One region of the Mesorhizobium sp. USDA 4132 genome, then DNA from elsewhere that is predicted to be linked to it. Evidence: riboswitches for the same ligand, from Rfam matches in the RefSeq annotation. Region 1 holds a riboswitch; each other region holds the start of a gene.
The links. Region 1 has a riboswitch for cobalamin ahead of ACZ9IU_RS22005 (DUF1636 family protein). Riboswitches for the same ligand answer to the same signal wherever they lie in the genome.

Region 2: linked by a shared signal. The riboswitch ahead of ACZ9IU_RS26590 ((2Fe-2S) ferredoxin domain-containing protein) and the one ahead of ACZ9IU_RS22005 (DUF1636 family protein) in region 1 are both predicted to bind cobalamin.
Region 3: linked by a shared signal. The riboswitch ahead of bluB (5,6-dimethylbenzimidazole synthase) and the one ahead of ACZ9IU_RS22005 (DUF1636 family protein) in region 1 are both predicted to bind cobalamin.

The regions. Positions count from the first base shown of each region.
Region 1 covers NZ_JBWCCP010000001.1:4,435,086-4,445,688, forward strand. Annotated here, with positions in the region: gene cbiB (adenosylcobinamide-phosphate synthase CbiB) at 1-337, shown strand, start outside; gene ACZ9IU_RS21985 (cobyric acid synthase) at 321-1,790, opposite strand; gene cobO (cob(I)yrinic acid a,c-diamide adenosyltransferase) at 1,793-2,407, opposite strand; gene ACZ9IU_RS21995 (CbtA family protein) at 2,404-3,165, opposite strand; gene ACZ9IU_RS22000 (CbtB domain-containing protein) at 3,179-3,355, opposite strand; cobalamin riboswitch at 3,393-3,621, opposite strand; cobalamin riboswitch at 3,681-3,919, shown strand; gene ACZ9IU_RS22005 (DUF1636 family protein) at 4,028-4,438, shown strand; gene cobW (cobalamin biosynthesis protein CobW) at 4,435-5,472, shown strand; gene cobN (cobaltochelatase subunit CobN) at 5,491-9,000, shown strand; gene cobG (precorrin-3B synthase) at 8,997-10,310, shown strand; gene ACZ9IU_RS22025 (precorrin-8X methylmutase) at 10,307-10,603, shown strand, end outside.
Region 2 covers NZ_JBWCCP010000002.1:823,854-834,456, reverse strand. Annotated here, with positions in the region: gene ACZ9IU_RS26620 (ABC transporter ATP-binding protein) at 1-596, opposite strand, end outside; gene ACZ9IU_RS26615 (ABC transporter permease) at 593-1,345, opposite strand; gene ACZ9IU_RS26610 (sulfatase family protein) at 1,449-2,885, opposite strand; gene ACZ9IU_RS26605 (LacI family DNA-binding transcriptional regulator) at 3,040-4,068, shown strand; gene ACZ9IU_RS26600 (YncE family protein) at 4,278-5,213, shown strand; gene ACZ9IU_RS26595 (hypothetical protein) at 5,257-5,673, shown strand; cobalamin riboswitch at 5,722-5,916, shown strand; gene ACZ9IU_RS26590 ((2Fe-2S) ferredoxin domain-containing protein) at 6,014-6,823, shown strand; gene ACZ9IU_RS26585 (ABC transporter substrate-binding protein) at 6,820-8,316, shown strand; gene ACZ9IU_RS26580 (ABC transporter permease) at 8,326-9,240, shown strand; gene ACZ9IU_RS26575 (ABC transporter permease) at 9,240-10,004, shown strand; gene ACZ9IU_RS26570 (DUF3299 domain-containing protein) at 10,071-10,603, opposite strand, start outside.
Region 3 covers NZ_JBWCCP010000001.1:2,055,968-2,066,570, forward strand. Annotated here, with positions in the region: gene ACZ9IU_RS10710 (DUF2059 domain-containing protein) at 1-244, shown strand, start outside; gene gor (glutathione-disulfide reductase) at 362-1,750, shown strand; gene ACZ9IU_RS10720 (TadE/TadG family type IV pilus assembly protein) at 1,776-3,113, opposite strand; gene ACZ9IU_RS10725 (class II 3-deoxy-7-phosphoheptulonate synthase) at 3,374-4,747, shown strand; gene ACZ9IU_RS10730 (GFA family protein) at 4,908-5,318, shown strand; gene ACZ9IU_RS10735 (NAD+ synthase) at 5,379-7,052, shown strand; gene ACZ9IU_RS10740 (TolB family protein) at 7,062-7,898, shown strand; cobalamin riboswitch at 7,926-8,117, shown strand; gene bluB (5,6-dimethylbenzimidazole synthase) at 8,212-8,898, shown strand; gene ACZ9IU_RS10750 (hypothetical protein) at 8,899-9,591, opposite strand; gene ACZ9IU_RS10755 (NADP-dependent malic enzyme) at 9,735-10,603, opposite strand, start outside.

The DNA.
Region 1 (10,603 bases):
CTCGCGCCTGAGCGCCCTTCTCTTCGTGGTCGCAGCAGGTTTCATCGATCGCGCCTCGCCGGGCAACGCGATCCGCGCCATCAGGCGGGATGCCCGCCATCACCGGTCGCCGAACGCCGGCTGGCCGGAAGCGGCGATGGCCGGCGCGCTCGGCATTGCGCTTGCCGGACCGCGCAGCTATGGCGGACAGATGATCGAGGCACGGTTCATGGGCGAGGGTGGGCGCTCCGAGCTCACCTACGACGACATTCGCCGCGCGCTGAAACTCGCCCGCGTTGCCGACGCTCTGCTGATCGGCCTTTTCGGCCTTCTGGCGCTGATCATCTGGCAAGTTTGAGCAGCCCATCCAGATCGAGATGCTTTTCCATATGGCCGGCCAGCCGGTCCAGCACTGCGTCCACGCCAGCCTCGTAGTCCAGGTCCGATACAGAACCTCCGAGCCGCGCCAGCCAGGCCGACCGCTGCCGGTCGTCCGAGAACAGGCCATGGAGATAGGTGCCCCAGACCCGGCCATCCCCCGATATCGCACCTTCCGGGTTACCGCCGATTGTCGCAAAAGACTGCCTGCAATCGGCACCGGTGGTTCGCCCGATATGCATTTCATAACCGGACAGGGAAATTCCGTCGAAACTCGCGCCCGCAACGGCCTCAAGCCGTTTATCGCCCGCGAGAACCGTCTCGACATCCAGCAGGCCAAGCCCCTCGATCGAGCCGGGCGGCCCTTCCGTCCCTTCCGGATCGGAAATCGTCTTGCCAAGCATCTGGTATCCGCCGCAGAGACCGAGCACCTGCCCGCCGCGGCGGACATGGGCTGCGATATCGACGTCGAAACCGGCCGCCTTCAGCGCCCGGAGATCGGATATCGTCGCCTTAGAACCGGTGAGCAGCACGAGATCGCAATCGCCGGGAATGGCCTGTCCCGGCCGGACCCGGATCAGATCGACATCCGGCTCCGCTTCCAGCGGATCGAGATCGTCGAAATTGGAGATATGCGGCAGGATCGGCACCGCGATCCTGATCTTCGCACCAGCCTTCCGCACAGAAGGTGCATTAAGGCCAAGCGCATCTTCGGCCGGCAGCCGGGCCGCATCGGCAAAATGCGGCAACAGCCCGATCGACTGCCAACCGGTGAGTTCCCCGATCATCCGCATGCCGTCGGCGAACAGGGCCGGATCGCCCCGAAAACGATTGACGATAAAACCCCGGATCATCGCCGCATCCTCGGGATCGAGCACCAACCTCGTGCCGGCAAGGCTGGCAATCACCCCGCCGCGGTCGATATCGCCGATCAGCACCACCGGCACGTCGGCGGCCCGGGCAAACCCCATATTGGCGATGTCATTGTGGCGAAGATTGATTTCCGAGGCGCTGCCGGCACCCTCGACCAGCACGAGATCAGCCTGATTGCGGAGGATTTCGAAACTTTCCAGAACCCGCGGCATGAGCCCGGGCTTGAGGCTCTGATACTCGGCGGCCTTGGCATTGCCTTCGACCCTGCCTTGCACCACCACCTGCGCACCCACCTCGCTCTGCGGCTTCAGGAGCACCGGGTTCATGTGGACGCTGAGCGGTGCGCCGGCGGCACGCGCCTGCAGCGCCTGCGCCCGGCCGATTTCGCCGCCATCCGCGGTGACCGCGGCATTGTTCGACATGTTCTGCGGCTTGAAAGGCATGATCTTCAGGCCGCGTAGCGTAAAGGCGCGGGCAAGCCCGGCCACGACCAGCGACTTGCCCACATCCGAGCCCGTTCCCTGAAACATCAGCGCCCGAGCTGGCTTGACCCCAACCATGGCTAAAACTCGATGCCGGCCTGGGCCTTCACGCCCGCCTTGAAGTGGTGTTTGACCAGCGACATCTCGGTCACCATGTCGGCGGCCTCGATCAGCGCCGGCTTGGCGTTGCGGCCGGTGACGACCACATGCAGATCCAGCCGCCGTGCCTGTAACGCGGCGACGATCTTGTCGAGATCGAGATAGTCATAACGGAGCGCGATGTTGAGTTCGTCGAGGATGACGAGCCCGATCGTCTCGTCCGCCATCAGCTCGAGTGCCTTTTCCCAGGCCTTTTCCGCCGCGGCGACGTCGCGCTTCAGGTCCTGGGTCTCCCAGGTAAAACCTTCACCCATCGTGTGCCAGGCGACGCGGTCGCCGAAGACGGCAAGCGCCGGCTGCTCCCCAGTCGACCAGGCGCCCTTGATGAACTGCACGACGCCGACCCGGCGGTTGTTGCCGAGCATGCGCAGCGCCAGGCCGAAGGCGGCTGTGGATTTGCCTTTTCCGGAGCCGGTATGGACGATGAGAAGACCCTTTTCCTGGGTCTTCTCTGCCACTTCCGCATCCTGAACCGCCTTGCGGTTCGCCATCTTGGCGCGGTGACGCTCGACGGACGCCTCATCGATCTCCTTCACCGGGAAGCGAGCTTCGCCGAAGATCCGGCAGAAGCTTCCTCGCCAGCGCGGAACTTTTCGCGGACGACACCGGCCAGCGCACCGAGCACCGCCCAGAACACCAGGTTGGTGGCATAGACGGCGTTGACGAAGCGGGCATAGAGATCCATCGGGACGGCCGTTTCATGGCTGGGCGGCAGCGGCGCGCCGACCAGATGCGGGGCGATCAGCAGCACGACCGCAAGCGCTGCAAATACGGCCGAGCGTGTGTAGGCGAGCAGGCCGAGACCGATTGCCGTGCAGACAGCCGTCGAGACCCACCAGATCTGGCGCGGACCGAGTTCCGCGGCCGGCATGCCGGGCAGTTCCGGCGGCAGGCCAAGGCCGGGCGCGAGAATGACGGTGAGAAAGCCGGCAATGCCGAACATCAGGCCACCGCGCCAGCCCTTGAAGCCGCCGAACGCTTCCGAGGCGGCGATGAGGACAAGGGCAAAACCGATAGCCGACAGCATGTCCGCGGCGAGTGTATAGATGAAACGCTCGAAGCCATCGGCGGGAGCCCAGGCTTCCTCGCCGTGGTGATGCTCGGCGGCGGATGACGCAGCACCTGCGGCAGGTGCTGCGTCATGGCTGTGGCCTGCCTCGGGCGCGGCATTTTCGAACACTTCCGCCCGCAGGATCAGCGGCACGGTGGAGAAACTCTGCATCACGGTCAGCAGCAGTCCGGACAAAAGCCCGGCGATCACCGCCGTGAAGACGATGTTGCGAAACAACGACATTGGGGAGAACTCCTCAGTGGCAGGGGAAGGCGAGCGAGTGGCGCGTGTCATGCGCGGCATTGTGGACGACTTCCAGATGCGAGAAGCCGACAAAGCCGACGATGAACAGGCCGAGCAGGGCCGTCATGCTGAGGGGAATGATCTTCGAAGCGGAAATGGTGACTGCAGCTGCAGCAGAATTCGTAACCATGGTCTCGTCCTTTCGCCCTCCACCCGAGGGCCGTTCACGTTCTTTGCCGCCTCTGGCAGGTCTCCTGGCTCGCGGATCGGACGCCTTCTCCCGCCTTCCCAGAAGTCCGTTGGCCGGATTTCCCAGTGGCATGACGGCCGGACGGCCGTTTTGGTCGAAGACTTTCCGCTTACAGTTGCGGGGGCAGCCGCGGGTTGGACGGCAGAATTCCGTCGCACCGCATTCCCTCTAAAACCCTTTCGGGCACCATAGGCTCGATCACTATAGACGAATTCGCCGTCACGGCAATCGCCTTTGCGACGCATTGACATGGGCCTGCGACCGGGCTTACTTGAAGAGAGATGGTCCCTTTCCGGCAACGGGGAGGGCTAAGAGAGAATGCGGTGCGATCCCTTTTCAGGATCAATGCCGCGGCTGCCCCCGCAACTGTAGGCGGCGAGCCATTGCCTAAAACGGCCATTTGGCCGTCAAGCCACTGGGAAATCCGGCCAACGGTATCCTGGGAAGGCAGGCAAATGGCGACGACCCGCGAGCCAGGAGACCTGCCGTCCGATTAATTTTGCTTCACCGGGCGGGGTGCTCCGGAGGAAGTTTCTCGATCACCGCAGAGGGATTTTCGACCTTCTGCTCCGCGCCCCGATTTTTCGACCCCGGCGGGAACGCGGCTGACCGATGAGTGACCACCGACCAGATGATCCGGCAACCGCCGGCCCGGCAGATGTGACGATTTTCGTCTGCACCAATTGCCGTGACGCGTCCGACGGCGAAATCCGGCCAGGCATCGCACTGATCGCGGCGCTGCGCGAGGCAGCAAGCGGCAAGCCGCTCGCGGTCAAGCCGGTCACCTGCCTTGCCAATTGCGAAAAAAGCCCGAGTGCCGCCTTCAACCACAAGAGCGGCTGGTCCTATGTCTTCGGCCACCTGTCGCTCGACAATGTCGAGGACATCGTCACCGGCGCGATGATGCTGGCCGAGGACGAGCGCGGTTTCCTTCCCCTTCGCGGCCGCCCGACCTGCCTGCGCGGCAAGGGCATGACGGCCCGTATTCCACCCTTTCATCACCACGAGGACATGCCATCATGAGCGTTTCGTTCGACCGCGTTCCCTGCACCGTCGTTACCGGGTTTCTGGGAGCCGGCAAGACCACGCTGATCCGCAACCTGATCGAAAACCTGAAAGGCAAGCGGCTGGCGATCATCGTCAACGAATTCGGCGATGTCGGCATAGACGGCGACGTGCTGAAGGGCTGCGGCATCGAAAGCTGCCCGGAAGACAACATCATCGAGCTTGCCAACGGCTGCATCTGCTGCACCGTGGCGGACGATTTCGTGCCGGCGATCGACCGTATCCTGGCCATCGAACCCTGCGTCGATCACATCCTCATCGAGACCTCCGGCCTCGCGTTGCCGAAACCGCTCGTCCAGGCCTTCCAGTGGCCTGACGTCAAGGCGCGTGTGACGGTTGACGCCGTGATTGCCGTGGTCGACGGACTGGCGCTCGCCGAAGGTCGCGTTGCCGACGATCACGAGGCGCTGGAAGCGCAGCGCGACGCGGACGGTTCGATCGACCATGACGACCCGGTCGAGGAAGTGTTCGAGGACCAGGTGGCCTGTGCCGACATGATCGTGCTCACCAAGAGCGACCTCCTGGATGCCGCCGGCCTCGCGACCGCCAGGGATCGCGTGTCCGCCCATCTGCCGCGTGCCGTGAAAATCGTCGCGGCCGCCAATGGCGCCATCGATCCGGCCGTACTGATTGGCCTCGGCCTCGCCGTCGAGGACGATATCGAAAACCGCAAGACCCATCACGACGACGAACTCGACCACGATCACGACGATTTCGACAGCTTCGTCGTCGATCTGGCCGCAGTCACCGATGCCGAACAGCTCGCCGCCCGCATTTCTGCGACCGCGGAGGCAGAGAACGTGCTGCGCATAAAAGGCTTCGTGGAAGTCGCGAACAAGCCGATGCGCCTGCAGGTTCAGGCGGTAGGATCGCGCGTGAACCATTATTTCGACCGTGCCTGGGCACCCGGCGAAGCGCGGACAAGCCGCCTTGTCGTGATCGGCGAAAAAGGCATCGACCGCGCCGCGATCGAAAGGATGCTGGCCGCATAAGTAGGCCCCGAGGGAAGGATGCACATACTCGCCACCACATCGTCGTCGCTTGACGACCTCATCGAACCGGTCGACCTTAATCAGTCGCCGGCCGACGTGGTGGTGCTGTCCTTTTCAGGCAGCGACCTGAACGGCATTGCGGCCGTCTGGAATTCGGCTGGGTACGGCGGTTTGGATACCCCCCTCTGGCCTGCCGGCCATCTCCCCCTCAAGGGGGGAGATCAGCAAGACGCACCCGCCTCCATCAAGAACCAGCGCCGGAGTGAGGCGTGGCGTGGCCACGATTCGATCTCCCTCCTTGTGGGGGAGATGGCCGGCAGGCCAGAGGGGGGTGGCGACATGCATGAACATGGCAGCAAGCACGTGCCGGCCCCTTTCCCAAGCCTCCGCCTCACCAACCTCTCCGATCTCCGCCATCCCATGTCGGTCGATCTCTGGATCGAGAAGACGGCGGCCCATGCCAAGGTCATCCTCGTGCGCATTCTCGGCGGTTACGATCGCTGGTCCTACGGCGTAGAGGAGCTTTCGCGGCTGGCGCGCCGCAGGAAGATCGCGCTGGCGCTGCTGCCCGGCGAATGCAGCATCCGCGACGAGCGGCTGACCGTCGCCTCGACCGTTTCGGAAGACCGGATCGCCGGCATCCTGAGCTGCTTCCGCGAAGGCGGGCCGGCCAACATGCGGCTTCTGGCGAGGTTGCTGACGACGCTGGCCGAGGGCAAAACGGAACCGCTGCCGCAGGCAGCCCCGGTGCCGAAGGCCGGCTATTACGCGCCCGGAAAAGGCATCGTCGAGGCCAACGACCTGCTGGCCCGCTTTGCGCCGGATGCGCCGCGCTTGCCGATCCTGTTCTACCGCTCCATGCTGCTTGCGAATGACGCGGCGCCGATCGACGCACTGTTCGAGGCGCTGAAAAAGCGCGGTTTTGCACCTGTGCCGATCTTCGTCGGCGGACTGAAGGAACCGGATGCACTGGCCTTCGTCGAACAGACCGTCTCTGATCTGAAATCCGCGGCCATCCTTTCCACCACCGCCTTTGCCAGCGGCACTGACGGCAACGGCGAAACGATTTTCGACCGCACCGGCGTGCCGGTCTTCCAGATCGTTGTCGCCACGACCCGCCGCAATGGCTGGGCGGAAAACCGGCGCGGCCTCAACCCCGCCGACCTCGCCATGCATGTCGTCCTGCCGGAACTCGACGGACGCATCCTGGCCGGCACGATCTCCTTCAAGGCAGGCGAAAGCTCCGCCAATCTCGTCAACCAGCCGGAACCGGACCTGGTCGAGCAAGTCGCCGATCGTATCGCCGCTTTCCTCCGGCTCAAAACCACGCCACGACCCCAGCGCAAAATCGTCATCCTGATGCCGGATTATCCGAGCGTGCCGGGCCGTACTGGTTATGCGGTGGGCCTGGACGTGCCCCAGAGCGTGCTCGGGATATTGCAAGAATTATCGGTAGCCGGCTATAATGTTTCGGATATCCCTGAGACTCCCCGTGATCTCCTGGACCGCTTGAGCGCCAAATCCGCCGGCCACGCACGCTCCGCCTACGATGCCCTGCCCGTTGCGGAGGCGGCGTGGGGCAGGTCCGAAGCCGATGAAGACTTCAGGGACGGCACTTTCCGTTTCCGCGCCGCGAGCTTCGGCAACATCACCGTCGCGCTCGCGCCCGACCGCGGCCGCAACGCCGATCGCCGCGCCGACTATCACAGCCCGGACCTCCCCCCGCGCCACGCGCTGATCGCCTTCGGCCAATGGATGCGCGAAACGCTCGGCGCGCATGCGATCGTCCATGTCGGCGCGCATGGGACGCTCGAATGGCTGCCGGGCAAGACCGTGGCGCTGTCGAAGAACTGCTTCCCTGAGATCGTCACTGGCGGTCTGCCGGTCATCTATCCGTTCATCGTCTCCAATCCGGGCGAGGCGGCGGTCGCCAAACGGCGGATCGCCGCCGTCACCATCGGCCATCTGCCGCCGGTCCTGGCCGGCGCGGGTCTTTCCGACGAACAGACGAAGCTGGAACTGCTGGTCGACGAATATGCGCAGGCCGACGGGCTCGATCGCCGCCGCCGCGACCGGCTGGCCAAGCTGATCGTCGAAACCGCCCGCGACACCGGACTGGCCGGCGAGGCGGGCGTCTCGAACAGCGACGATCCCGATACGGCGCTCACCCGCATCGACGCCTTTCTCTGCGATCTCAAGGACTTTTCGATCAAGGACGGCCAGCACGTCTTCGGGCAGGTGGCGCCCGGCGATGACGATACGCTGCGTGTCCAAAGCGCCGAGACCGAACGACAGGCCTTGCTCGACGCACTGGACGGCAAGCACATCCGCCCAGGCCCATCCGGTGCCCCGGCCCGCGGCCGCCGCGACGTCATGCCGACCGGCCGCAACCTCTTCGCCAGCGATCCGCGCACCCTGCCGACGCCGACCGCCTTCGAACTCGGCAAGCGTGCGGCCGACGAAATCCTGCGGCGTTATCTCCAGGATCACGGCGACTGGCCGAAAAGCCTCGTCTTCGACCTCTGGGGTAGCGCGTCCCTGCGCAGTGGCGGCGAGGAAGTCGCCCAGGTTCTGGCGCTGATGGGGGCGCGACCCGTGCAGGATACGGCGACAGGCCGCGTCACCGGCATCGAAGTCCTGCCTCCGGCAGCGCTCGGCCGGCCGCGCGTCGACGTGACGCTGAGGATCTCCGGCCTGTTCCGCGATATGTTTCCGGCTCTCATCGCCTTGCTCGACGCCGCGATGCGCGCCATCGCCAGCCGCGAGGAAGCGCCGGGCGACAATCCGCTGGCCGAAGAGACACAAACGCTCGGGCACGTCCCCTCACGCATCTTCGGCTCGGCACCGGGCACCTACGGCTCCGGTATCGAGGAAAAGCTCGCCGATGGCACTTGGGGCGAACGCGAGGAGCTGGGCCGCATCTATCTCGATGCGACGAGCCATTCCTTCGGCGGCGCGGAGGGCGATGCCAGCCACGTGCCCGGCCAGTTCGCGAACCGCATCGGTACCGCCGATCTGCTGGTCCATACAGGAGACGATCCCGGCCGCGACCTGCTGGACGGGTCGGCCGATGTCGCCTTCATCGGCGGCTTTGCGGCGGCCGTTGCAGCACTCGGCGGCAAGGCGGATGTGATCGCGCTCGACACGACCGATCCTCAAAAACCCCGCGCCCGCTCGATTTCCGAAGCTGTAACCCGCGTGGTGCGTGCCCGCGCCGTCAATCCGCGCTTCATCGCCGGCCAGATGCGCCACGGCCCGCGCGGCGCAGCGGAACTGGTGGAGACGGTCGACCGTCTGATTGGTTTTGCCGAGACTACCCATGCCATCCCGCAATCGCTGATCGAGGCGACCTACGACGCCTATCTCGGCGACGAAAAGGTCCGCGACTTCCTGCTGAGCCAGAACGCCGAAGGAGCCCGCTTCATGGCCGCGCGGTTCCGCTCGGCGCTTCGCCGTGGCCTCTGGCATCCCCGCCGCAACGCGGTCGACGCCGAGCTCGAAATGCTCACCCGGGAGAAGGTCGCATGACGACGCTTTCCCTCGATCGAAGCACGCCGGATATGCGCCGCGGCGCCTGCCCCGCCCTGTCCGCCCCGATGCAGACCGGCGACGGGCTTCTTGCCCGCGTCGCACTGACTGACGCGATTACCCCGGCACAGCTGGCGGAGCTCTGCCGGCTGGCCCGGCGCCATGGCAACGGCATTCTCGATATTTCCGCCCGCGGCAACCTGCAGGTCCGGGGACTGAGCGAGGCCTCGGCTCCCGTTCTCGATGCCGATGTCCGCGCGCTGGACCTGCCGCTTCGCGAGGGACTTGCTGTCGAAACTCCGCCCCTGGCGGGGATGGACGACACCGAGATCGCCGATCCGCGCGCCATAGCCGAGGCGATCCGCCAAGGCGCCCGCGACATCCCCGGCCTTGCTCCAAAGATGTCGGTGGTGGTTGACGGTGGCGGACAGCTCAGGCTTTCCGACCTCCTGGCCGATATCCGGCTCACCGCCGTTTCCAGCGATGAAGGCATCCACTGGACCCTACTTTTGGGCGGGACCGAAACAACCGGTCGCGTTTTCAATGTTTTACGTGAAACAGAGGCCGTCTCCGCCACTCTGGCGCTGCTTCGAAAGCTCGGCGAAAAGGGACCTGAGGCGAGGGGACGCGATCTCGCCGCCGGTTTGCCCGTGCACGATGCGCCCGGCCGGACAGCCTCCCCTTTCGGCACCTTCCACCTCTCCAGCGACCGTTTCGCCGCAGGCATCGGGCCGGCCTTCGGCCAGGCAAACGCCGAGGACCTGATCGTTCTTTGCAATGAGGCCGAGCGACTGGGAATACAGTCCCTGAAACCGGCCTTCGACCATTCCCTCCTGTTTTTTGGCGCTCAAACCGCCTGCGAAGCGCTCACCGCTTTTGCCGGCAGCAACGGCTTCGTCACCTCGCCGAGCGATCCGCGTTCGGCGATTGCCGCCTGTCCCGGAAGTCCCGCCTGCAATTCCGCGAGCGTCGCCACCCATGAACTCGGCGCCAAAGCGGCGGAACAGTGCGGCGATCTGCTGGATGGCTCGTTCAAGCTGCACGTCACCGGCTGCCCAAAGGGCTGCGCCCATCCGCAGCCGTCAGCGCTTGCACTCTGCGGAACGGCGGCCGGCCTTTCGCTCATCGCCGGAGGAAAAGCGGCTGACGAGCCCTTTGCCTCGGTCGCTTTTGCCGATACCAACAACTCCCTTCGCCGCATCGCCGATCTTGTCCGAGACGAAAGGCGCGCCGGCGAAAATTCCGCCGCCTGCCTCGCCCGTCTGGGACCGCACCGGCTTGCTGCGGCCGTTACGTCAGGAAGACCATGAACAGTTACGACTACATTCGCGAAGGTGACGCGATCTACGAAAAGTCATTCGCGATCATCCGCGAGGAAGCCGATCTCTCGCCTTTTTCGTCGGAACAGGCCGAGATCGCGGTGCGCATGATCCACGCCTGCGGGCTGGTCGAGGCGGCTCAGCATTTCCGGTTCTCCAAGGATTTCGTCGCGCAGGCGCGCGGCGCGCTGCACGCCGGCAAGCCGATCTATTGCGATGCCGAGATGGTGGCGCATGGCATTACCCGCGCCCGCCTGCCGGCCCATAACCAGGTGATCTGCACG
Region 2 (10,603 bases), on a different contig from region 1:
TCGTCGACGTCGTGGGTAATGAACATCACCGTGCGCCGCTCCTTGCTCCAGGTGGCCAACAACTGATCCTGAAGCTGCACGCGGGTCAAAGCATCCAGCGCGCCGAAGGGCTCGTCCATCAGCAATATCTTCGGATTGACCGCATAGGCCCGCGCAATCGCGCAGCGCTGCTTCATGCCGCCGGAAAGCGTCTTCGGCAAGGAGTTCGAGAAGTCGCTCAAGCCCACGAGGCCGATGAAATGGTCCGCGATCTTGCCGCGCTCCGCCTTCGGGTGACCTGCAATCTGCAGGCCGAACTCGACGTTCTGACGAACAGTCAGCCACGGAAAGAGCGCGTATTGCTGGAAGATCACGCCACGTTCAGGCCCCGGTCCCTTGACCGGCACGTTATCCACCAGCACCTGTCCGGACGACGGGTTGGTAAGGCCTGCCGCGATATTCATGGCTGTCGACTTGCCGCAACCGGACGGGCCGACCACGGTGATGAACTCGCCATCCTCGATATCGAGGTTGAGCCCCTGCAACGCGTTGAAGGAGGTCTGCCCCGCAATGCTGAAAGTCTTGGTGACGCTTTGGAACGAGATTTTTGTGTTCATAGCTTTTCCTGCCAGGCGGTCAGCACGCTATCGGTCGTCTGAACGATGCGGTCCATGATGAGACCGAGCACGCCGATCGCGATGAGGCTGACGAAAATCGTCGGAAGATCGTAGTAGAGCTGCGCCTGCTGCATGCGGAAGCCAAGGCCCGATTGCGCGGCGATCAGTTCGGCCGCGACGACGGTTGCCCAGGACGACCCGAGGCCGATGCGGACGCCGACCATGATGTAGGGCAACGAGGCGGGCACGATAACTCGCCGGAAGATGGTGAAGTCGTTGGCACCAAGCACGCGTGCGGCGTTGATCAGCGTTCTATCGACGTTGACGACGCCCTGATACGTCGCCACGACGCTCGACAGGAAGGACGCCAGGAAAATGACGAAGATCTTCGGTGTTTCATCGATGCCCATGGTGACGATCGCCAGGGGGATGATGGCAAGCGGCGGGATGGTGCGGAAGAACTGCACGTAAGGCTCAATGATGCCGCGGGCAATGCGATACCAGCCCATCAGGAAGCCCACAGGGATTGCCACCGCGATGCCGAGCGCAAAGCCGGTAAAGACACGGCCAAGGCTCGAAATCGCATCCGACCACAAAAGCCCGTTCTGCGCCTGGATCACCGCCTGCTTCGCCACGGCAAGAGGCGTCGGCAGGCCGACCACCCCCTGTGACGTCACGACGGCCCAGAGAATGATGCCGACGGCCACGGCGGCGATGTTGACCGCCAACATTGCGATCGAACCGGACATGAGAGACGGCCGGCTGGCCGGCTCGGGCTTTTCTTCGCTCGTTGTGATGGACAAGGTCATGTCTCCCTCCGGGAAGCTGATCTGTCCCGGCAATATCGATGGCTCATCGCGCACCCGCCATGACGTCACGCGTCTTGAAGTTGGATTCGATCAGCCAGTCGCGCATAACATCCAGAAGCTCGTGCTTCCGTTCCGTATGGGCCGGATCGCTCCAGAGGTTCCTCACCTCCTTCGGATCGTTCTCGAGGTCGAACAGTTGTCCATCCTCAGAGCCCTTGAAGTGGACGAGCTTCCACCGATCGCTCCTCACGCCGGTCATGAACTCGACGCCACCGGCCATCGCCACGTCGCCGATCTGTTCGCAGAACACGTGGTCGCGCGGCGTCCAGTCCTTGCCTTCGAGCGCCGGCTTAAGGCTTTTTGCTTCGAAGGTTTTCGGCGGCATAATGCCGGCATATTCGAGGATGGTCGGGCCGAGGTCGAAGAGCTGGCAGAGACCGTCGACCGTGCGGCCGCCTTCGAACCGGCCGGCCGTCGACCAGATCACGGTCGGCACGCGGGTGACGACGTCATACATCGACCATTTCTGGATCAGGCCATGCTCGCCCAGGCATTCGCCGTGATCCGAGGTGAAGATGACGATGGCATCTTCGAGATAGCCGCGCTCCTGAAGTGAACCGAGCAGTTCGCCGACCTTTTCATCGATCAGCGTGACATTGCCGAGATAATGCGCCCAGAGCCGCTGCATCTGATCTTCAGACGGGTCGAGGCTCCAGACGACGGAGTCGTGATCGACCTCCACGTCGTGCTGGCGCTTGTCCTTCAGCTCCTGATGGAGGGAGCGCAGCTCTTCTTTCGTCGGCCTTGGCAGCGGCAGATCGTTGCGCCTGAGATACGGCTCGGTATAGCGCGCCGGCGGATCGAACGGTGGATGCGGCCCGGGGAAACCGACCTGCAGGAACAGCGGCTCGGTCGTCGGATAGGTCTCGACCCACCACTTCGCCATATTGCCGACGAAGGCGTCGGAATGCAGCGCCTCGGGCAGTTTCCAGTCGAAGCAGCCCAGCCTGTCGCGATAGTCGTCGAGCTTACGGTAGTGTTCGCGCTGCTGTTTGACGAGGCCATTGGCGGCCAGCGCCTTGTCCCACTCGTCGAAATACCAGCGGCCTTCCATATAGCGATCCTTGTTTTCCACGACGTAGCGCTCGTGGAAACCGGAATCCGAATTGTAGGGGATTGTATGCATCTTGCCGACGTTGACGCAGCGATAGCCGGCGTCACGTAGCTGCTCGACCCATGTCCGCTGCCATGCCTGGCCGTTGGCCAGAACGCCCGTCGTATGCGGGTAGTAGCCGGTAAACAGGCTTGCGCGCGAGGGAACGCAGCTTGGCGCATTGACGTGGCAATTGGTAAGCGCCACGCCTTTTTCGACAAGTCCATCAATATTGGGGGTCACGGCATAGGGGAACCCGAGCGCCGATATCGAGTCGTAGCGCTGCTGGTCCGTCATGATCAGAATGATGTTTGGCCTTTCAGCCATATACTGCTCCTCCGCGTCGCCGATAGCTGGCTTTCGCCTGCCGTGTCAGGCGAAAGAACGACTTCGGTCCCTCTTTCGCTTGCCTCCATTTCAAAAAGATGGCATAAAGTTACCGTTAACGCAACGATCACTCATGGGATTTTTTTGAGCTGAGATGACGATTGAACTTTCCGACAAGGTAGCCCGCAACGTCCCGACCCTTGCTTCGATCGCCGAACGGGTGGGCGTTTCAGTCAATACCGTCTCGCGCGCCTTGCGCGCCCCGCACACGGTCCGCATCGAACTTCGCCGCCAGATCAATGCTGCGATGGAGGAGCTGAATTACGTGCCGAACCGGCTCGCCGGCGGGCTTTCGGGCACGCGCTCGGACATTGTTGGCGTTGTCGTCACCTCACTCTACTATTCCGAATTCGCCAACATCATCGATACGCTGCAATCAGCTTTGCTGGAGCATGACCTGCAGGTCATGCTCGCCAATACAAGGTACAATGCCGACCAGGAGCTGCGTCTCGTCCGGTCCATCCTGAGCTGGCGGCCGGCGGCCGTTGCCATCATCGGCGTCGACCATCCCCCGAAAGTCGTCGAGCTTCTCAAGGCAGCCGACATCCCGATCATCGAGATGTGGGACACGGGCGGTGAAGTGATTGATACCGCCGTTGGGTTCGATCATGCACGTGTCGGCGCAGCGCAAGCCAACCATCTCATAGGTCAGGGTTATCGGCGCCTGGCTTTCGTTGGCAGCGTTCGCGAAAACGATAAACGCGCCCAGAAGCGTTTGAGCGGGCTGGAAGCTGCGGCAGCGACGGCCGGCCTCCCCGACATCGTCAAGCATACGGCGCAGCAAGGCGGCAGCCCCGAACTCGGGGAGCGGCTTGCAACCGAGCTTCTGGAACGCCATCCCGAGATCGACGCAATCGCCTGCAACAGCGATGTCGTTGCGTTTGGCGTGCTTCGGGCACTGCGGAAACTCGGCCGGCGCGTTCCCCAAGATATCGGCGTTGTTGGATTTGGAGACAACGAGGCGGCGAGCTGCGTTAGTCCCTCCCTAACGACGGTTCGCCCTGATCGCGAGCGTATTGGCAAGCTGACGGCCGAGGCGATCGTCGCACGGATCAACGATGCCAAATCATACACCGCACCCGTCGAATGGGAGCTTATCGTCCGGGAAAGTACAGTTCGATAGCTCCCGGCCATCCAAGGCGGTTGAAGCGTTCGTCTCCAGCGTTCGTTCGACATCCCACTCTCGGTCCATCTCCGCCAGTCTTGTTTCGATCTGCATCGCGATCCGGCAAATGTCGATCATCGCATTCTCGGGGATTGACAACGATCGCGTTTGTTATGTTATAACATAATAACTAATGATCGAAGCTACCGTCAATCTGGAGACAAGTCATGTCACGGCAGAAATCTCAACCAACTCCGGTGACCGTTTTGACCGGCTATCTCGGTGCTGGCAAAACCAAGCTTCTCAACCGCATCCTGACGGAGCCGCACGGAAAGAAGTTCGCCGTCGATGAGATCGGGATCGACAAGCGAGGGCCGTCACCCGCCTCGTCTTTTCTCACTCGAAACCGTCTGCTGACAGCTGTCGCGTCAGGCCTCATCTTTGCTGCTTCCGGAGCGTTTGCCGATGATGATCATGAGACGAAAGAGGCATGGCGCCTGTTTGTCGGCGATCATACGAATCCAGTCGTCCGCGCCATCGACTTCGAGAACGGCAAGGAACTCGGCCGCTACGACGTCAAGGGTCCTGCGGCGCTGACCGCCAGCGCGTCCGGCCGGAGCGTATTCGCCACGCAGTCGGATCATGACATCGTGCACGTCCTCAAGACTGGCATCGATTTCTCCGATCACGGGGAGCATCGGGACCTGGAGGTTTCCGAGGTGGGGCTGTTGCCCGTGACTTTCGAGGGCAAGCGTCCTTTCCACGTCGTTCCACATGACGACCATGCGATCCTCTTTTACGATCGAGGCGGCAAGGCGGATATCATCGACGAAACGGCTCTTCTCGAAGGCAGGGCTGACGTGAAGACAGTCGACACGACGAAGCCGCATCACGGCGTAGCGGTGACGATGGGTCGTTTCGTGCTGGTGTCGGTCCCAAACACTGAAGTCGAAACCAAGCCCGACGAACTGCCGCCGAGGGTCGGTCTTCGCGTCGTCGATGAAGCGGGCAAGCAGCTCGGTGACGTCGCGAAATGCACCGATCTTCACGGCGAGGCCACTTCGTCCCTGCTGGTTGCTTTCGGTTGCAAGGAAGGCGTTCTTGTCGCCCGTCCTGGCGGACTTGATGGACCGAAACTGGAAATGCTCGCTTACCCCATCTGACATGCCGAAAGGTTCGACTGGTACCTTGCTTGGCGGTAAGGCAATGCAGTTCTTCCTCGGCAACTACGGCGAGGACAAAATCGTCCTGATCGATCCGGACAGCGAGAAGCACTTCCGGCTGATCGCCCTGCCCACCCGCCGCGTCGACTTCCTGCTGGACCCAGCAACGCCGCGCAGTGCCTACATCCTGACGGAGGACGGTGATCTTCATGTGCTGGACGTGATCAAGGGCGAGATCGTTCGCAAAGCCAAGGTCACCGAGCCCTACAGCAAGGACGGCCATTGGCGTGATCCGCGTCCGCGCCTTGCCGTTGCGGACGGTCATATCGTCATTACCGATCCGCGGCACTCGCTGGTTCGCGTCGTCGATGCGGAAAGCCTGAAGGAGGTCCGTACGATTCCCGTCGAAGGAAAACCCTTTACGATCGTTGCCGTCGGCGGCTCCGGGGCATCGCATTGATGCGATGATGCGGCATGAAGCGGCGCCGTTGACAGTCGGCAGAGGGAGTGTAGGTTGGCGGCGTCAAGGTTCTTCCATCCCGCGATGGAAGCTAAGAGGGAATCCGGTAAAAACCGGAGCTGTCCCGCAACTGTGAGCGGTGAGCCGTTCGTCCAACATGTCACTGGCAGTCAATGCCGGGAAGACGGACGATGAAGGCTTTGACCCGCGAGCCAGGAGACCTGCCTGACGATAGAAGTTCCGTGGTCGGGGTGTGCCACAGGAATGACGGTTCCGTCGGGCCATCGTGCCTGCCGCAACCTTCATTTTTGCTGCCTCCTCCTTGAGTGAGACGAAGGCAGTGAAAACACAGGGATTATCTTCCCAGAACGTATCCGGGCGCGCCGTCCTGCTGATTGCGAAATCCGCCTTTGCGGCATCGCCGCATCTGGAAATGCAACGGCTCGCGAAACTTGCAGCCGGCGTGACCGGAGCCGGAACGGTTCGGGTCGCCTTTACCGAACAGGGTACCCCCTCCCTGCGCGACGCGCTGTCCGATCTGCTCGACGAGGATGTCGAAACCGTCGTTATCGTGCCGCTCGTCCTGCCCATGGAGCCGAGTTTCCTTATCTGGCTGACGAAATCGCTGAAGCGCTGGAAAGCGGTCGATAGCCGGCGCTGGCCGGCCCTTTCGATCACCCGGGATATCGCCTCGAGCACGTTGATGGCGCGGCTGATAGGCGAACTGCTCGAAACCGCCGAAGCACTGGACGTGCCGCAGACCGACACGCCGCCCGTTGCCGAGGGATCGCTCGTGCCGGCCCAGAAACGTCGCGTGCTCGTCTGCCAGGGCGGTCCCTGCAACGCGGCTGGAGCCGATGTGATCTGGGGACATCTGCGCAACCAGCAGGAGCGGCAGAAACTGCGCACTGCCGGCGACGGCACGATGACCGCAAAATCCACCTGTCTCGGCCCCTGCAATCTGGCGCCCGTGCTGCAGGTATTTCCGGAAGGAACCTATTACGGCGGCGTCAACGAAGATGCGATCGACCGGATCATCGGCGAGCACCTGCTCGGCGGTGGGATCGTCGAGGACTTCGCCTATCACCCAACGGGCCGCAAGCAGCGGCTTCGCACCCCATCCGAACAGAACAAGAGGAAAGAGAATTGACGTCGCACACTCTATCGCGCCTGGCCGCCGCCTGGCTCAGTGCCGCCATCTTTGTCACCGCAGGCACTGTCTTCGCTGCCGAGCCGGTTCGCGTCGGCGCCACCTACATCACCAATGGCACGGATCCGGCCAAGGGCTCGAACGGCTGGGCGCTGGTCAGCCACGGGGTCGGCGAGAACCTCTTCACCGTCGATCGGGACGGCAAGCTCGTGCCTGAACTGGCCGAAAAGGCGCAGCGCACCGGCGACCTGACCTGGACCGTGACCCTGAAACACGGCCGCCTGTTTTCCGACGGCACGCCGATGACAGCCAAAGCGCTGGCGGCGGGCTTCGACAACACATTCGCCAGCAACAAGGCGGCGCTCGCCACCGGTGGCAAGCTGACATTCGAGGCGGCCGATGACCTGACGCTGAAGGTGACAACCGAAAAGCCGGTGCCTTTCATCCAGGCGCTCTTCGCCGAATGGCCGCTGATCGCCTACAAACCCACCTCGGCCGGCAACGCCGTCTTCAGCGGTCCTTACCGGATCTCCGCCTTCAAGACGGATGCCTCGATCACGCTGGAGCCCAACGTGCATTTCGCCGGCGCCGACAAGCGTTCGCCGGTTAATTTCCGCAAGTTCGGTGATGCCCAGACCCTGACGCTGGCGCTGGAGGCCGGCGAGCTCGATTTGGCTTTCGGCTTGCCGTCGGAAGTCGTGAGCCGGCTCCAGACAAACCCTGATCTGGCAATCAAGTCGTTCCCGGTCGGATACCAGTATCTCGCTTTTTTCAACACTGCCCGGCCGCCGATGGATGATGTGAAGGTGCGCCAGGCGATCGATCTGGCCTTCGACCGCAAGGAGCTTGCCACCGCGATCAACGGTGGCGACCCCGCCACCGGCGCCTACGCCTCCTATTTCCCCTTTGCGGGCAGAGAGGCACGCCCGATCGACCCTGCCAAGGCCGCAGCGCTCCTCGACGAAGCCGGCTGGGCAAAAGGCAGCGGCGGCATGCGCGAAAAAGGCGGCAAGCCGCTGCGTCTGCTGGTCATAACCTATCCGCAGCGTCCTGATCTCGTCACCATGCTGCCGGTGGTCAAGGCGGAACTCGCAAAGATCGGCATCGCCATCGATACGCAGGTGGTGGAAAACATCCAGCAGATGGCTGCGGCCGGGGACTTCGACATCGCGCTCTGGGCGCAGCACACTGCCCCGAGCGGCGATGCCGCCTTCTTCCTGAACTCGATGCTGAGAAGCGGCGCTTCGCTGAACTATGCGAAATATGCCTCGCGTGGCTTCGACGCGATCCTCGATCGATTTGCGACCGAAGGCAATCCGGAAAAGCGGGTGGCGATTGCGCTGGATGCCCAGCAGAAGCTGTTCGACGATGCGCCCGCCTCTTTCCTGGTATCGCCCGTCTGGTATGTCGGCCTGTCGAAGCGGCTGAAGAACTACGAGCCGTGGGGATCCGACTACCACGTGCTGCGCGCCGATATCGGCGAGGCGGAGTAAGGCCACGTGATGCGACTGGTCAGGTTCGGCATGCAATCGATAGCGGGGCTGCTGGCGATTTCGCTCGCCTCTTTCTCGGTCATCACCTTGATGCCGGCCGATCCGGTTGCGATCGCCATTCGCGTCTGGAGCCTGCCGGCGACGGATGAGACCGTCGCGGCATTGAGGGCGGAGTGGGGCCTCGATCAACCTATGCTGCTTCGCTATCTCCAATGGCTGACAGATTTCCTCGGCGGAGATTGGGGCCGTTCGTTTCGGACTGGAGAGCCGGTATTTGCCGAATTCGTTGAACGGCTGCCGGTTTCGCTGTCGCTCGGTCTCGCCGGCCTGGCGCTGGCGATCGCGCTGGCAATTCCGCTCGGGTTCTTCTCAGCGGCCTATCCTGGGGGTATTGTCGATCGGATGAGCCGGGCTTTGTCGGTCTTCGTCCAGGCAGTGCCGGCCTTTTGGCTAGGCCTTGTCCTTCTCTGGGTCCTTGGTGTGCAGTTGCGCTGGGTCAGACCCTTCGCCAATGATTGGACCGCGATCGTCCTGCCCGTCCTGCTGATCGCGCTGCATTCCGTCGCGGTGCTTTCCCGCATCTATCGGCGCGATCTGAAGGAGACCGCCGGGCAGGCGCATTTCCGCACGGCACTTGCCAAAGGCCTTTCGGAACGCCAGGCGCTCTGGCGGCACGGCCACCGCAGCGCTCTCTATGCCCTCTTGTCGGCGGTCCGTTCCGAAGCGGGTTGGGTGATTGGCAGCACCGCGACCATGGAAATCCTCTTTGGCCTTGCCGGTATTAGTCAGTTTCTGGTTCAAAGCATCGCGGCGCGCGACCAGATGGTGCTGCAGGCCTATGTCATGGTCGTTGCCGTCTGGATGCTTGTATTGAATGCCAGCGCCAATCTCGCCATGCGCCTTCTCGATCCGCGTCTCGCCTGATGCCCCGGTTGATCGTGCTTGCGGCGCTCGCCGTCTTTTTCTGTGTCGGTGGTTTCTGGCAGCCCTATGATCCCGATATGGTTGACATGCTTGCCCGTCATTCCGGCATGACCGCCAGCCATCTGCTCGGTACCGATCATCTCGGTCGCGATCTTCTGTCGCGGATCATGGCCGGCGGATGGCGGACTGCCTGCGTCATCCTCTCGGTCGGCGCCATCGGTTTTTTGTTTGGCACCCTGCTGGGCACCGCCGCCGCCGTCCTTGGTGGCTGGCGCGAGAAGGTGATCCTGCGCTTCTGCGAGTTCTTCATCATGATGCCGACGCTCATCGTCGCACTGACGGCGGCGGCGATTTTCGGCCTGTCGCCGCTCAGCGCCGGACTGGCGCTCGGCTTGGCTGGCGTCGGGCCGCATGCGCTGCTTGCGCATTCGCTCAGTCAGCGGGTGCTCGGCCAGCCGTTCATGCTGGCAGCGAGGAGCCTCGGCGTTGCGCCGGCACGGATGATTACCGGGCATCTTCTGCCGAATACTCTGCCGCTGATGTTCGCCTATGTCGGCAACCAAGCGGGACTTGCCGCAGTCGCCTACGCCTCGCTCGCCTTCATCGGTCTCGGGGCCGACCCGTCGAAGCCGGATTGGGGATCGATGCTGTTCGAGTATCGTGTGTTCATCTTCGATCACCCGATGCTGATGATCTGGCCGGGGACAGCGGTTGCATTGACTGTCTCCGTGATGAACCGGGTTTTTGACGACGGCCAGGAGTGACTGCGTTTTCGTCTGGTTTCCTGATGATCGATTACCAGCGCCGTGAACCACCAGCCGATCGAACGTTTATCGCGCAAGCACGCCGAACGGTGAAATCGACTTCAGGTCGGGATCCGCGATATCGGTCGCTCTCGCGACCTCAGCATGGCTCATGCTGTAGCCGTAGTCGAGGACGCGCACACCGTCCATGATGAAGAGTTGGGCCTTGTCCAAGCCGGGTCGCAGGTTCCCCGTCACGGTGACGACCTCGTAAACCCTCGAAAGATGGAATGGCTCGTCTGCTACGACATGGACCAGTTGGTTGGGCGGTGGAGCCGCGCTGTGGCTGCAGGCTCCAGCCCAGGGCACCAGCATGAACTCGTAGACGAGATCGCCGTCCTGATCGACGGGCAGGATGAACCCGGTCAGCTCTACTGCACGGCTTTCGTCACGCCACGCGAGTGTTTCGCCCTGGGAGCGACTGGACGCCATGCCTGGTAACGCGACATCTAATCTCGATTGATCCGCAGGCCGCAAGGCGCTCCAAAGAACCGACTGGGGACCTGCATAGGCGCCGGACGCCGAATAGGTCATCCCGATCAGGATCGTCGTCAGTTTCA
Region 3 (10,603 bases), 2.4 Mb from region 1:
CCGCGACCTGACGAACCAAAGTTCCGAAAAGCTGCGCGGCATCATCGATGCAAACCCGATCAAGCCGCCGGTCGTCGATCCGGCTCCTGCGGAAGCACAGGCCGCACCCGCGCCGGCAAAGCCTGCACCGGCCAAGCCCGCCGCTGCGCCTGCGGCCAAGCCCGCTGCTCCGGCCGCGACCGCTCCGGCCAAGCCCGCTGCTCCGGCTGCCAAGCCGGCTCCGGCTCCTGCACCCAAACCCTGATCGATCCCTCGATCCGCTGAATTTTATGGAAGCCCGGAACAATCCGGGCTTTTCCTTTTGGGGTTCCCGTCCCTATATGTGAGCCACATCCCGCCGCCTGCTCTCAAGGAGAATACCATGACCGCCTATGACTATGATCTCTTCGTGATTGGCGGCGGATCGGGCGGCGTGAGGGCCGGGCGCGTGGCCGCATCGCTCGGCAAGCGGGTGGCGATCGCCGAGGAATATCGTTTCGGCGGCACCTGCGTCATCCGCGGCTGCGTACCGAAGAAGCTCTTCGTCTATGCCTCCCAGTACCACGAGCATTTCGAGGATGCGGTTGGTTACGGCTGGGACGTCGGGGCGAGCACGTTCGACTGGAAGAAGCTGATCGCCGCCAAGGACAGGGAGATCGCCCGCCTTGAAGGCCTCTATCGCAAGGGCCTGGAAAACAACGGCGCCGAAATCCTCGAAACCCGCGCCGAACTGGTCGGCCCCCACACGATCCGGCTCGTGAAGACCGGCAAGACGGTGAGCGCCGAAAAGATCGTCATCGCGACCGGCGGGGCGCCCAACCCGCATGCGGCGCTGCCCGGCCACGAACTCTGCATCTCGTCCAACGAAGCCTTTGATCTGCCGGAACTGCCGCGCTCCATCCTGATCACCGGCGGCGGCTATATCGCTGTCGAATTCGCAAATATCTTCCACGGCCTCGGCGTCGATGTAACCCTGATCTATCGTGGCAAGGAAATCCTCTCGCGCTTCGACCACGACATGCGCCAGGGCCTGCACAAGGCGATGGTCGAGAAGGGTATCCGCATCGTTCTGACCGATGTGATCGAGGAGGTGACCAAGGCGGCAGCCGGTGGACTTGTCGCCAGGACGATGAACGGCGAGACGATCGCCGTCGACACCATCATGCTGGCGCTCGGCCGCGATCCGAACACCACGGGGCTCGGCCTCGAAGCCGCGGGCGTCGAGGTGAACGAGCGTGGCGCCATTGTCGTCGACAGATATTCCCGTACCAGCGTGCCGCATATTTATGCGCTCGGCGATGTCACTGACCGGGTACAGCTGACGCCGGTGGCGATCCACGAGGCGATGTGCTTCATCGAAACGGAGTACAAGGGCAATCCGACCGCTCCGGACCACGACCTGATTGCCACCGCCGTCTTCTCGCAGCCGGAGATCGGCACGGTCGGTCTGTCGGAAGAGGAGGCCGCCAAGCGTTATCCGGAGCTGGAAGTCTACCGCGCCGAGTTCCGGCCGATGAAGGCGACGCTTTCGGGACGGGCTGAAAAAATGATCATGAAGCTGGTCGTCGATGCGCAAAGCCGCAAGGTGGTCGGCGCCCACATCCTCGGCCACGATGCCGGCGAGATGGCGCAGCTTCTCGGCATCTCGCTGAAGGCCGGCGTCACCAAGGACGATTTCGACCGCACCATGGCGGTGCATCCGACGGCTTCGGAAGAACTCGTCACCATGTACAACCCGAGCTACCGGGTGAAGAACGGCGAGCGCGTCTGACGCGCTCCCGGGCTCTGGCGCGGCACTAGCTGGTGATGCGCGGCGTGGCGACGATCTTCAGGAAAAGCGTCTGCATGGCCTGGGTAATGCCCTGCGTCGGGCTGACCTCGAAGAAAAGGCCCGGCGTGGCGCATTCCTCCATCTTGGCGGCGATCGTGCCTTGGAAGGGTGCGACCCAAGCCTTGTAGAAGTCGTTATCGGGCAGTTCCAGATATGTCGTGTAGAGAACTGCGATGCGGATGCCGCGCAGCTTGAGCGCGTCGCAGGCGGTGATGTCGATCGGCTCGATGCAGCGGGTGCCGTTCCTGGCGCCCTTTGGACTGGTGCAGCCCTTCGGCTTGTAGCTGTCTCCAACACCATCGGCCACGAAGAAGACGATCTGTTGCCGGTCGGTATTGCTGGTCCCGTTGCCGGGCACACCTTTGATTTCAGTGTTGATACCCTTCAGCGCGTCGTCGAAACTGGTCTGCTGATCATTATTATAATTCTGGCGTGGAATGCTCATCAGGGTGATCTGGTTGGTCGCCTTGCTGACGTCGCCCAGATTGTAGTCGAGGTTTGCGACCTTGAAGAGCTTCGCATCCATGGCGGTCTTTCCGAAGGTATAGGCGGCCATGCGGAACTGGTTTGCGACCGTCTGGGTATCGGTGGCTTTCGCCATCAGCGCCTTAGTCGCGGCTGCCACCACGTCGATGCGGGTCGTGACGTTGTTGTTCTTGGCGACGTTGTAATAGCTGTTCGGGTCTTCGTCGCCGTTCTCATAGACGATGTGGCAGGCAAAGGCGCAGTCGGCGTTCTCACCTTTGCTGTCACCGAACCGCGTGGCGTATTGCATCTTGGTCACGTCTGCCGGCGTCGCCCCCACGCCCATCGACGGCGTGTTGTCGAGCAGCATGTAGAAGTCGATGAACGAGGGCGTCTGGTATTGCGCGGTCGCCTGGCCGGCAACGGTGATGTCATCCTTGCCGAGGATTGTCATGAAGGTGGTCGGCAAGGTGGCGCTGAATGATACGCGCGAGGTCAGGATACCGTTGGTCTTCACCAGGGCGATATCGACGCTGACGGGCAGGGTGGAAAGCTCACCGGACATCTGGCCGAGGAAGATGCTTCGGGCCTCGGCCGGATCGAGCGCCACGCTTCCATCGCCCTGCAACTGCATAGCCTGGGCGACCGCCTTCGATTTCTCGGCGACCGCGCCGACAGCAGCCGCATCGGCTGCCCCGACGAGCTGTTGCTTGATGGTAAGTGCGTGGCCGAAATCGAGCGCCATACCGGCGGTGCCGATCAGCGGAACCAGCAGCAGCGCGGTCATCACGCCGAAATTGCCGCGGCTATCTTTCCATAGACGTGTCATCGGATGCATCGCCTGCTCCCCAGCAAGAAACTTTCGGCGGAGCGTCGCGCAAATTCGTGAAGTTGTGGCTAAGAACGATATTAAAAACCCGCGCATGTCCCGATTTCACACTGCATGCGATCCGACCGGCTGCTCCGAATATGGCGCGGACGAGTGGCGATGAAAGCGGGCAAAACGGCTATGCAACGGTGCTGTTAAGGTTTATAAGCCGCCTCGATTTTAAAGACTTGCCCGGCGGAGGATGGCCGAGGCTGAAACAGGTGAGCGAGATGGCACAGAATTGGACCCCGAGCAGTTGGCGGCAGAAACCGATCCAGCAGGTCCCGGAATTTCCGGACAAGGCCGCGCTGGCAGCGATTGAAGCCCAGCTCGCCACCTTTCCGCCGCTCGTATTTGCCGGTGAGGCCCGCCGCCTGAAGAAGCAACTCGCCAGTGTCGCGGAAGGCAACGCCTTCCTGCTGCAGGGCGGCGACTGCGCCGAAAGCTTCGTCGAACACGGTGCCGACAATATCCGCGACTTCTTCCGTTCGTTCCTGCAGATGGCGGTCGTGCTGACCTATGGCGCCCAGCTTCCGGTCGTCAAGGTCGGCCGCATCGCCGGCCAGTTCGCCAAGCCGCGTTCGTCCAATGTCGAAATGCAAGGCGGCGTCGAACTGCCGTCCTACCGCGGCGATATCATCAACGGCATCGAGTTCTCGCCGGAGTCGCGCATTCCCGATCCGGAACGCCAGATGATGGCCTATCGCCAGTCGGCCGCGACGCTCAACCTGCTGCGCGCCTTCGCGATGGGCGGTTATGCCAATCTCGAAAACGTTCACAAATGGATGCTCGGTTTCGTCAAGGACAGCCCCCAGGGCGAACGTTACCGCAAGCTCGCCGACCGCATCAGCGAAACCATGGATTTCATGAAGGCGATCGGCATCACTGCGGAAAACCAGCCGAGCCTGCGCGAGACGGATTTCTTCACCAGCCATGAAGCGTTGCTGCTCGGCTACGAAGAGGCTTTCACCCGCGTCGACTCCACCTCGGGCGACTGGTACGCGACGTCCGGCCACATGCTGTGGATCGGCGACCGTACCCGCCAGCTCGACCATGCGCATGTCGAATATTTCCGCGGCATCAAGAACCCGATCGGCCTCAAATGCGGCCCGTCGCTGCAGGCCGACAACCTGATCGAACTGATCGACGCGCTCAACCCGACGAACGAAGCCGGTCGGCTGACGCTGATCTGCCGTTTCGGTTACGACAAGGTCGCTGACTCGCTGCCGAAGCTGATCCGTGCCGTCGAACGGGAAGGCAAAAAAGTCGTCTGGTCCTGCGATCCGATGCACGGCAACACGATCACGCTCAACAGTTACAAGACCCGGCCGTTCGACCGGATCCTGTCGGAAGTCGAAAGCTTCTTCCAGATCCACCGCGCCGAAGGCACCCATCCGGGCGGCATCCATATCGAGATGACCGGCAAGGACGTCACCGAATGCACCGGCGGCGCCCGGGCAGTAACGGCGAGCGACCTGCAGGACCGTTACCACACCCATTGCGACCCGCGCCTCAACGCTGACCAGGCACTGGAACTGGCCTTCCTGCTCGCCGAGCGGATGAAGAGTGGCCGCGACGAAAAGCGGATGGTCGTCAACGGCTGAACCGCCGCGCATGATCGTTGAAAATCGAAGAAGGCCGGCGGCGACGCCGGCCTTTCCGTATCTTGATATAGCTTCCGTTGATGATCATCATCAGCGGAATAGATTTGACCTCGCGGCCCACGCCCGCGACACTGGGCCGTCGCTTCGTCGAGGATGGTGCATGCAGCAGAAGAACAGCGGTCGTTGCCTGTGCGGTGCGATCCGGTTTGAGACGGTAGGTCCGCTGCGGACAGTCACGGCCTGCCATTGTTCGCAATGCCGCCGCCAGACCGGGCTTTATTATGCGGCGACCAGCGTTCGTGCCGAAAACATGACGCTCAAAGGCGAGGAGGCACTCAGCTGGTATCGCGCCACCGATGAAGCGCGGCGCGGCTTCTGCTCGCAATGCGGCTCTGCGCTGTTCTGGCAGGCGGAGGGCGCGGCAAGCATTTCGATCCTGGCGGGCGCTTTCGATCAGCCGAGTGGACTTGTCATGGGCGAGCATATCTACTGTGCCGACAAGGGAGATTTCTACGAACTGCCGGAGGACGGCGTGCCGCATTATCCGGGCGATCGTCCCGCATCTGCCTGAACCATAAAAAACTCTCGGAACAACGTTGCCGCGGTCTGCTGCGGACATTAAATCGGTACCATGACCCAGGATATCAGCCAGACATTTCGTATCGCCGTTGCCCAGCTCAACCCGACCGTCGGCGATATCGCCGGCAATATGGCGCTGGCCCGAGAAGCCCGAAGGGATGCCGCTCGCGAAGAGGCCGATCTCATCCTCTTCACCGAGCTCTTCCTGTCCGGTTATCCGCCGGAAGACCTCGTCCTGAAACCGGCTTTCCTCAACGCCTGCCTGAAGGCGGTGGAGGAGCTTGCCGCCGATACGGCAGACGGCGGCCCCGGCGTCATCATCGGCTTCCCACGTCAGGGAAAGGAAGGCCGGCACAATTCGATCGCCGTGCTCGACGGCGGCAAGGTGATCGCCGTGCGCGACAAGATTGACCTGCCGAATTACGGCGAATTCGACGAGAAGCGCGTCTTCATCGCCGGCGAGATGCCGGGCCCCGTCAATTTCCGCGGCGTGCGGCTCGGCATTCCGATCTGCGAGGACATCTGGGGCGATCTCGGCGTCTGCGAGACGCTCTCGGAAAGCGGGGCGGAAATCCTGCTGGTGCCGAACGGTTCGCCCTATTTTCGCGGCAAGGTGGATATTCGCCATCAGGTCGTTCTGAAGCAGGTGATCGAGACCGGCCTGCCGATGATCTACGCGGCCCAGCTCGGCGGTCAGGACGAACTGGTCTTCGACGGCGCAAGCTTCGCCTTCAACACCGACAAGTCGCTCGCCTTCCAGATGAGCCAGTTCGAGGCGGCCGTCGCCGTCACCGAATGGAGACGGATTGGCGAGACCTGGCATTGCGCCCGCGGACCGATGGCCCGCATTCCGGAAAAGGAGGAGGCGGATTACCGTGCCTGCCTTCTGGGCTTCCGCGACTACGTCAACAAGAACGGCTTCAAGTCGGTCGTTCTCGGCCTGTCCGGCGGCATCGACAGTGCCATCTGCGCGGCGATCGCTGTCGATGCGCTGGGCGAGGAGAGGGTGCGCACGGTGATGCTGCCCTATCGCTACACCTCCGAGGATTCGCTGAAGGACGCAGCCGATTGCGCCAGGGCGCTCGGCTGCCGGTACGACATCGTGCAGATCGCCGAGCCGGTGGACGGTTTTTCGTCAGCGCTGGCCGAGCTGTTCGAAGGAACCGACGAGGGGATTACCGAAGAGAACCTCCAGAGCCGCGCCCGCGGCACGATCCTGATGGCGATCTCCAACAAGTTCGGCTCGATGGTGGTGACGACCGGCAACAAGTCGGAAATGTCGGTCGGCTACGCAACGCTCTACGGCGACATGAACGGCGGCTTCAATCCGATCAAGGACCTCTACAAGATGCAGGTCTACGCGCTGGCCGCCTGGCGCAACGAACACCTGCCGCCGACGGCTCTTGGCCCAAGCGGCGAGGTGATCCCGAAGAACATCATCTCCAAGGCCCCGTCCGCGGAACTCAGACCCAACCAGACCGACCAGGATTCGCTGCCGCCCTATCCGGTGCTCGACGACATTCTCGAATGCCTCGTCGAGCTGGAAATGGGCACCGAGGAGATCGTCGCCCGCGGCCACGACATCGCGACTGTTCACCGGATCGAACACCTGCTCTATCTCGCCGAATACAAGCGGCGCCAATCGGCGCCGGGCGTCAAGATCACCAAGAAGAATTTTGGCCGCGACCGGCGCTATCCGATCACCAACCGTTTCCGCGACCGGTAGGAGAGGATCATGGCCCCGCGCAGCTCGGTCGAGATCTTCAATATCCGGACGAGGGCGATGCGAGTGGTCTGGCAGACGGAAGCCCTGTTCGAGGCGCCCAACTGGTCGCCGGACGGGCGTTACCTGATGCTCAACAGCGAGGGCCTGATCTATCGTCTGTCGCCGGACGGTGACGGCGAGCCTGAACCGGTCGATACCGGCTTTGCCCGCCAATGCAACAACGACCACGGCATTTCGCCGGACGGTTCGCTGATCGCCATTTCCGACAAGGTAGAGTTCGGCAAGTCGACGATCTATGTGCTTCCCGCCGGCGGCGGCGTGCCGCGGCTGGTGACCCGGAACCTGCCGTCCTACTGGCATGGCTGGTCGCCGGACGGAAAAAACTTCGCCTATTGCGGCATCCGCGGCGACGAGTTCGACATCTATACGATCGGCATCGAAGGTGGCGCAGAGAAGCGGCTGACATTCGGCGAGGGCCGCAATGACGGGCCGGACTATTCGCCGGATGGAAAATGGATCTATTTCAATTCCAGTCGCACCGGGCTGATGCAGATCTGGCGCGTCCCGGCCGCAGGCGGCGCCGCGGAGCGGATCACCGACGGCGGTTACGGCGACTGGTTTCCGCATCCGTCTCCGAAGGGTGACAAGATCGTTTTTGTTTCCTACGACGCCGATGTCTTCGACCACCCGCGCGATCTCGACGTCCGCGTCAGGCTGATGGACATGGACGGCGGCAATGTCGAAACGCTGTTCGAGCTTTTCGGCGGGCAAGGCACGATGAATTCGCCGAACTGGTCGCCTGATGGCGATGAGTTTGCCTATGTGCGCTATTTCCCTGTCGCATGAACGCCTTGCGCCGAAGATAGCGTGAGGGCATAAACGATCCTGTCAGGTGCCGGCGACAAGCCGGAGAATCGGGAATCCGGGGTGGAACCGGAACGTGCCCAACGCTGTGAGGTGGACGCTCGGCCGCAGGATATGAGAGCCACTGGGATTTTCTCGGGAAGGCGGCGGTGGAGGCGGACGAAGCCAAGTCAGAAGACCGGCCTGACGAGATAGACCAGCCCGCGCGGACGGCGGAACGGTTTCGGACCTCTTTTTGCCCAAAGGCTTCAAGCCGGGAAGGCGAGGGAGCGACGGCATTGTTGGGGACTTGACGATGCAGACTGATCCTTTCGCCCATGCCTTGCTGCCTGCCGGCGAGTTTTCCAAGGTCGAACGCGCCGCCGTCTACCGGGCGATCGAGACACGCCGCGACGTGCGCGACCAGTTCCTGCCCGATCCGCTGCCGGACGACCTGGTGATGCGGCTGCTTGGCGCCGCGCATTCGGCACCCTCGGTCGGCTTCATGCAGCCTTGGAATTTCATCCTCATCCGCGATCCGGCGGTACGCGAGGCGGCTCGTGCCGCCTTCTCGCGCGCCAATGACGAAGCCGTGGAGATGTTTGCCGACGAAAGCCGCGACCTCTACCGCAGTCTCAAGCTCGAAGGCATCGTCAAGGCGCCGCTGTCGATCTGCGTCACCTGCGATCCGGACCGCGCCGGTCCGGTCGTGCTCGGCCGCACTCACAATCCGCGCATGGATGCCTATTCGACCGTCTGCGCCGTGCAGAACCTCTGGCTCGCGGCAAGGGCCGAGGGCGTCGGTGTTGGCTGGGTCAGCATTTTCCGCGACGAGGACGTGCGCGGACTGCTCGGTATTCCCGACCGTGTCGAGATCGTCGCCTGGCTCTGCCTCGGTTATGTCGATCGGCTCTACGGCGAACCCGAACTGGCGCTCAAGGGCTGGCGCCAGCGTTTAGGCCTGGACGCGCTGATCTTTCAGGACCGATGGGACAGCCGCTGACTATTGCTGCGGCTGCGGTCCTGCCGATTTCGGATTGGTGAGATCAATACCCGCTTCGGGCAGGAAGGTCGGCCCGACGGTGCGCACCTTTTTGCTTGGGTCGTATGGCCGCTCCGGCGGCGGCGTGAGCACTGGCGGCGGGACTGCGGTTGCCTGCGGCTTTTGCGGTGGGTGGGTGCGCAGGTTGGTAATTCCGGAATAAGGCTCCTCTTGCCTGGGAAGCTCGATGCCCGGCACCTTTCGCTTGTCGTCGACTACAGGCGGCAGCGGCTCGAAAGAAGGGATGCAGCGCTGTTCGCGAATGGCGGCGAGAATGGCATTCCGCTCTTCCGAGGGCAGGATCATCTGCCGCGAACCGTTGCGCTCAGCTGTCAGCGTGTCGCGGCTCTGCTCCATTCTGTCCAGCGCATCCCGCATCTGGCCGCAGACCTCGGCATTGGGGCCGCCGAGAACCACGACGCTGCCGTTGCCGCAGCCGGCTCGGCGCATGTCGACCCGCAGTTCGCGGATATCGGCATTATATTCGCCGAGCTGCTGGGCATAGCTGCGCGCCGCGGACGTGTTGCCGATGATCTCCGGGCTGTTTCCAAGTTTCCGGTAGAGCGCTGCGCAAACGGCAGGGTCTCCCGCCAGCGCTGCAGCAGGCAAAAACAAGAGCGGTATGGTCAGCAGGCCGCGAAGCGGTATCGGCAATTCCGGCATCCTCTCCTTTAGTAGAAGATGCCATCATGGAACGTGCCGGTTGATAATCTCATAAGGCCGCGATCACCGCACGGTGAAATCTATCCAGGGGCCGGCTGAGCCCCGGACGGGCTCAAATCATCGCATCGAGAGAGTTATGCAACTAAGGATTGAAATTGCAGATTAGGTTGCGATGCTTCCACGACGGCGAGTGCCGCCATGTTCACCACGCCGCGCGACGTGACCGAGGACGACAGGATATGCGCCGGCTGGGCCGCCCCGAGAAGAATCGGGCCGACATGCAGGGCATCCGTGAGGTTGCGGACGAGACCGAGCGAGATGTTGGCCGCATCGAGGTTCGGGAAAACCAGCAGGTTGGCTTCGCCGGTCAGCGAACTGTCCGGCATGGCCCGCTTGCGCAGCGTTTCCGACAATGCCGAACCACCCTGCATTTCGCCGTCCACTTCCAGCTCCGGCGCCCGCTGGCGCACCAGCTTCAGAGCAGCCCGCATCTTCTGCGCACTCTCGGAATCGCGCGAGCCGAAATTCGAGTGGCAGATCAGCGCTGCCTTCGGGGTGATGCCGAACCGGCGGATTTCTTCCGCCGCCAAAATGGTGATCTCGGCAATTTCCTGTGCGGATGGGTTGTAATTGACGAACGTGTCGGTGAAGAACATCGCGCCTCGCTGGGAAATCACCAGGCTGAGGCCCGAGAAAGCGCAGACGCCCGGACGCTTGCCGATGATCTGGTTCACGTCGCTAAGGTGCTTGTCATAACGGCCCTCGACGCCGCAGATCAGCGCATCCGCATCGCCGCGCTTGACCGCCAGCGCGCCGATCACCGTATTGTTGGTGCGCACGATCGTGCGTGCCGCTTCCGGATTGATGCCTTCGCGGCCGACCAGTGCGAAATATTCGTCGACATAGTCGCGGTAGCGTGGATCGTCTTCCGGGTTGACCACGGCGAAATCGACATTCGGGCGGATGCGGATGCCGAAACGGGCAAGCCGCGCCTCGATGACGG